DNA from 2 places in the Ectobacillus polymachus genome. Region 1 is predicted to be linked to the other one. Evidence: riboswitches for the same ligand, from Rfam matches in the RefSeq annotation. Region 1 holds a riboswitch; the other holds the start of a gene.
What was found. A riboswitch is a leader RNA that binds a small molecule or an ion and turns the genes downstream of it on or off. The one in region 1 is predicted to bind cobalamin.
Positions count from the first base shown of each region.

Region 1 (3,253 bases):
AAGCGTCAGCATCTGCTCAGCTGTAAATTTCTTATTGGCAACACCAGGACTTACGGCAAGCTCGAATATGGATGAGATTGGCTGCTGCATTCTAGTAGCACTATCCTCTGTTTTTCCCGTAATAGCCTGTAATGCCTCTTCAGCCAGTTCTCTTGCTGAAGGCTTAGATGTACCCTGATCAAGTGACCATGGCTCTGCTTCCTTCTGTAAGCGCTGATGCGGTGCAAGTCGTTGCTCCGTCTTATCTAGCGTATATTTTCGTTGATAGCCGCGCGGCGTTATCATCAAATCATCGTAAACGAACGTCGATGAATTTCCGACGATAACAGTGGTCAGCATCCCAATATCGTGATTCAGCATATCTGCAAGATTCGTAATAACTACATGCTGCCGATCTCGGTAAGCACTTTTCACTAATCCAACCGGGGTATTAGGAGAACGATATTGCAATAAAATTCTTTGCGCCTCTTCAATTTGTCTCGTTCTTCTACCGCTTTTTGGATTATAAAAAGCAATGACAAAATCAGCCCCGGCTGCTGCATCAATTCGTTTCTCAATTAAACTCCACGGCGTTAAATGATCACTTAGACTGATCGTGCACGCATCATGCATAATAGGAGCTCCTAATAAAGAAGCACAGGAGTTAATAGCGGAGATCCCTGGAATAATTTCTACCTCTACTCCCGTTTCCTTGTGCCAGTCTTTATTCAGCAGCACTTCATAAATAAGCCCAGCCATCCCGTATACACCAGCATCTCCGCTGGAAATGACTCCGACGTTTTTACCTTGTTCTGCCTGTTTTACGGCTTCCTGCGCTCTGCTTACTTCTTCAGTCATACCTGTGCTAATGATGGTTTGTCCTTTTACTAATCCTTCAATCAAGTCGACATAGGTTTTGTATCCTATGATCATGTCACATTCTTCTATGGCTTCCTTTGCCCGGTGCGTAATATGGTCAAAGCTACCCGGGCCAAATCCGATAATTGCTACTTTTCCTGTCACTTTTATGCGCCACCTTTCCCATATATCGAAATGCCAAATGTTGTCTATTTCAAGTTAGGCACCTTTACTATCCCATCCTCACTCGTGGAATGGGCAGGTGCTGCAAAACCACCATCTTCATAGTGGTAGAGGACTGCTTCCTCTTTCGTAGTGCCCTTTATTAAATGATGGACAATACTGCAAGCACTCTCTTTATTTACTTCCTTGTACCACGTTCCTTGCGGGTACGCGATGACAATAGGAGCATCCTTGCATCTTCCATTGCACCTCGTTCTTGTCGTATGTATACTTGCGTCAGCCTGTACATTCGTGATCTCCTCACGAATTGCTTGTGTTACTTCCTCTCCTCCCTTTCTCATACAACTGCTTCCATTACAAATTAATACGTGATGCTTTGTTCCTGTTAAGTTCCAAGTCGTCATCTTGCACTCCCTTTCTGTGTATAAAAAACACCCCTATCTACAGATAGGGGTGCGAATAAATACATGAGCATTCAGTCAGCACTTTCACCCATATCCCGTAGGTTCCAGAAAGCATGCAAAACAAGGCAGGTCTCCTGACTTAGGTTCGTCATTTCATTATGTCTTCCCAAGCATCGGCTCAGTGACATATACAATGAAACTCCCCATTACAGTGGCGGGTACCGTGATGGATTTTCACCATCTTCCCTTTTAAACACAGCTTATACCTAGCTATGTACCTTATTTCTATCATTCTATTTTATTATTCATCTCTTCATTTTTTCCTTCAAAACAAAAAAGCCACTCAAGGGGACCTTAAGTGGGAAACGAAAGCATAAAAAGGAAAAAGGTATATAGACCTTTTGCTGCTGACACTTCACCTTCTCAATCCCCGAAGAATTTGAAACTTACGAAATTAAGATAGGTCTCCTGACTCGTGTTTCTCTCTACTTTAGGTCCTTCCCGTATTCCTTTACAGTGGTTCACCTATTTCGTCTACACATACAGTTGCGGGGGCAGTTCCGTTTCTTATACGGATTCCCTATTAAGCCTTTTGCGGCATCTTAATTTATTGCTAGAAAAATATAGAAAATATAGAATTATAAAACTATTTCTTACTTATAGTGTTCATGATATCGTAATTTGTTTTACTTTTCAACATTTTTTGCAGCTGCTTCTAATTCGATACCATTCCCCCACGTTTCATGAAAAATTAAATTTTCAAGGGAACGGCGTTTTTCCCAATTGGCCGTCTCTAAAATAGGAGCCGTAGGATAGTCATCTGTGTACCCAATGGAAAGCAAGGCAACCGGATCAATATGAGGCGGAATATGCAAAATATCGCGTACATCATTTTTCTTATAAAAGCTAACCCAGCCCAAAGCCAATCCTTCTGCACATGAAGCTAACCACATATTTTGAATCGCACATGCCGTTGATAAAACATCTGTTTCTGGAATGGAATTTCTCCCTAGCACATGAGAGCCGCCTCTCGTTGGATCACATGTGACACAAATCGTCAGCGGCGCTTGTTGAATTCCCTCTACTTTTAAGGATAAAAACTTAGCCGCCCGTTCTTCTTCATAGTGAATAGAAAGCGCTTTCCTTTCCTTCTCAGCTGCCCAAGCTAATTGATCCTTTATCTGCGGGGACGTAACTAAGATAAAATTCCAAGGCTGCATAAATCCTACCGAAGGTGCATGATGTGCTGCTTGTAAAATCCTCTCTATTACATCCTCTGGAATCGGATTAGGAAGAAAACTGCGAACATCTCTCCTTCTATAAATCACATTGTACACTGCATCTCTTTCGATTGAATCCTTTATCATCAACATCACCTCTTTCATGGCATTACATCACATTATATTAGATTACATGTTTTTAACGTGCAATCCTTTTTCAAGAATGAGTTTTTTTTCGAGCACATTCGCAAGACTCTATTTTTCCTGCAAAAGATCAAAAACAAAACAGCTTGAGCCCTAAATCCGTCTCAAGCTGTTCTATACTATTTCACCACTCCTTCTTCTATGAACTGTTCAATGACATCAATATATTTTTGTCGTCCCCTTTCCAAATTTTGCGGCTTAGAGCACCAATAAGGATGAGGAAGGCGCTCTGTGATGGTTATATCTTGAGGAAGGCGGCCATCCTGTTTCATTTCGAGGAGTGTTTCTTCTACTCTTTCTCCAAGTGGTACAATACAGCTTGGATTTAGCATTGTCATTTCCTTGATGAATCCCTTTGTAAATAGTCTTGCAATCCACCCTGCTAAATCGTAGTAATGAAAAGCC
Region 1 is NZ_JBLREB010000003.1:207,677-210,929, reverse strand. It holds gene cobJ (precorrin-3B C(17)-methyltransferase) at 1-1,002, opposite strand, end outside; gene ACM5BR_RS15030 ((2Fe-2S) ferredoxin domain-containing protein) at 1,047-1,424, opposite strand; cobalamin riboswitch at 1,532-1,721, opposite strand; cobalamin riboswitch at 1,866-2,044, opposite strand; gene bluB (5,6-dimethylbenzimidazole synthase) at 2,111-2,791, opposite strand; gene ACM5BR_RS15020 (uracil-DNA glycosylase family protein) at 2,968-3,253, opposite strand, start outside.

Region 2 (3,253 bases), on a different contig from region 1:
TGCATCTTTTTCTGTAATGGAACAGGGAATTGCGTTTGTTACTTTCATTAAATCCGCTCCACTTATGAAAATTTGTAATCCTCGTTTACCAGCACTAATACTAATGGGATTCAAATTTTCTGATGTTTTATCAAGGTAAAGCGGATAATTTTTCTTCACCCCAAGAGGAGAAACGCCGCCGCGGATATAACCAGTAAGTGCTTGGATTTCTTTTACATGCACCATTTCAACTTTTTTATTCCCGCTAACTGCAGCTAACGCTTTTAAACGTAATTCTGTATGTGAAGGGATACAAGCCATGATGATCCCTGTTTTGTCCCCTCGAAGTACGAGTGTTTTAAATACTTGTTCAAGTGATAATTCGACTTGGTCTGCAACATGCTCAGCGTTTAAATGTTCTTCATCCCATTCGTATTCGTGTAAGCTATAGGAAATATGGTTTCGATCCAAAATCCTACTAGCAATCGTTTTATTAGCCAAATGACACAGCTCCTTTCTTATACTAGTATACAAAAAATTAAGGGGGGAGAAAGGCATGTACGAAAGTTTATTTTTTGTTTCTATTGTGCATCGACATTTATTGTAGAGAAATTGGGTTAATATGTAACTAGGTTTCTTTCAAAATCTTACAATATTATCGACAAATATTGAAATTTGTAGTAAAATTACATAGAATTTAAACTAGAACTATTGGTATATAATGACATTTCATTATGTTTAAAAGGGAAGTCGGTGAAAATCCGACACGGTCCCGCCACTGTAAGTGAAGAGAACTCGTGCAACATGCCACTGGTTATTGGGAAGGCGCACGATTTTAACGACTCACAAGTCAGGAGACCTGCCGATAGTATTCACAAACAAACCTACGAGGAATTAGGTGTTGTTGTGTAGACGGATGATTGAAAGAAGACGTATACGCACGCCCTTCCTAATGGAAGGGCGTTTTTTGCGTAGATAATAGGTAAGGGGGGAAATGGAGAAAAATGTTAAAAAAGAAAATTTCATTGTGTTTGATGATAGTTTTCATGGTTCTGTTATCATTTACAAATGGAGGTACGTTAGCATTCGCTGAAGGGAATCAAGCTACTTTGATTGTAGTGGGCGATTCACAGAAAAAGGTGATTCTATGTCCTACAGTTGTGAATATTGATCCAAATGAAAACGCATACGATATGCTGAAGAAAGCGCTTGGTGATAAAGTAACAGCAACAGCTAGTTCCTTTGATGGGAAGCCGTATGTAACTGGGATTGATGGGTTAAAAGAATTTGATGACGGGCAACAAAGTGGTTGGCTGTATGAAATTAATGGGAAATCTGCACAAGTTGGTGCATCTGATTACCTAGTAAAGAATAATGATGTAATTGCCTATCGTTATACGCTTGACTGGGGAAATGATTTACAAAAGCAATCGGTAAATGACAGTATAAAGGCGTTTGGAGGATGTACAAACCAATCATCATCAGGTTCTTCAGATTCATCTACGCAAGCACCGACGAAAGACCCAGGTCAATCTGTTGTTCCATCTTCTTTTGATGAGGCGTTGAATAAAGCAATCACATTTACCTTAAACAATGGAATTCAATCAGACTGGCAAGCTATTGCGCTCACTCGTGCGAAGAATGATGTATCTAGTGAAATGAAAAACAGTTACTTACAGCAGTTAACTGACCGGGTGCAAACAAGCGGTCGTTTAAAAGGTACATATTTAGCAAGTACAATATTGGCTATAAATGCTGTAGGCGGTGATGCAACGAATATTGCCGGCCAAAACTTAGTTTCAAAGCTTTATAATGATGCAAGTATTGGTGATATTTATTCCTATGCGTATGCTCTTCTTGCGTTAGATAGCAATGATTATACGATTCCAAACGATGCGTTATGGAACCAAGATAAGCTAATTTCTGCTATATTAAAAGCCCAAGTTACTCCTGGAAAATGGGCAGATGATCCCGATACGAATGCAATGGTATTAATGGCATTAGCTTCTCATAAGGATAATCCAGATGTTGCGAATGCTATTAAGCCAGCTGTGGATCTATTAAAAGGAATGCAATTGCCTGATGGCGGATTTCAATCTTTTAATAATGAGAATTCCAACAGTGCAGCTGTTGTTGTAACTGCACTTTCGATGCTCGGAATCGATCCAAATGGATCAGACTTTACTAAAACAAATTCTGCATTACAAAATTTAATTACCTTCCAGTTGTCTGATGGTGGATTTAAATGGGTATCTAGTGATACTGCAAATAATAGCATGTCATTTGATCAAGCATTCTATGCACTTGTTCAATATAAATATTTTCTTGATGGAAAAGGGTCTATTTTTCACTGGACAACCGCACCTACTACGCCAAGTAACCCAGGGAATAATCCTTCATCATCTACTGATCAGCCAAAATCTTCGGATGGTCAGCAGATAGAGCAAAAGCAAGGACAGCAAGAGGTACAGCAAGTACAGCAACAGCAAGGGCAACAAGCTGATTCAAAGGGAAATAATGAATCCGTACAGTCACAACAGGGACAGACTCCAGTTAATAACCAACCAAATAAAAAATTACCTGATACAGGATTAATCGGAAATGATTTTTGGGGTTCTATCATTGTTGGATTAATCTTTATCAGCGGGGCAATGTTAGCTTTAAGAAATAAAGTGATGAGATAGATTGGTAGGGGCTTTTTGCTCCTACCCTTTTTGAAAGGACGTGAACACATGAAATATGTAAAGATGCTATTTGTATGTTGCACCATGCTTACACTATTAGTTAGCTGTTCAACGCAACCAGCAAAGAATCAAAGTGCAGTTGCAAATACGCAACAAGCACAAGCCGGACAAAAACAAGATGACCAAAAACAACAACAAGCACAACAAGGACAACAAGAGGAGCAAAAGAAAGACGCAGCAAATCAGCAAGATGGATCCTCATCAAGCCAGCAGTCTTCAAATCAGCAAAGTAATGCATCATCGAATGCATCCGCCCCAGCAGCAGATGCAAAGCCAGCCCAAACACAATCTGGTCAATCTCAAGCTCAGTCACAATCCCAATCTCAACAAGTAGCGTCTGCACCTGCAGCTTCAAAATCTGAGCCAGCTCCACAAAAAAATGTTGCTACGCTTTCCATACGTTCAGATAACGGCATGTTCTTAAATACAACAGAAGTGGAACTTACAGGTAATGATACGGTTTATTCTGTTTTATCACGAACGGTAAAAAGTAAACATATCCAAATGGAATCAGAGGGAGCAGGTCCATC
Region 2 is NZ_JBLREB010000001.1:973,982-977,234, reverse strand. It holds gene ybaK (Cys-tRNA(Pro) deacylase) at 1-480, opposite strand, end outside; cobalamin riboswitch at 675-860, shown strand; gene ACM5BR_RS05020 (DUF4430 domain-containing protein) at 984-2,663, shown strand; gene ACM5BR_RS05015 (DUF4430 domain-containing protein) at 2,712-3,253, shown strand, end outside.
Region 2: another riboswitch for cobalamin. It lies ahead of ACM5BR_RS05020 (DUF4430 domain-containing protein); the one in region 1 lies ahead of ACM5BR_RS15030 ((2Fe-2S) ferredoxin domain-containing protein).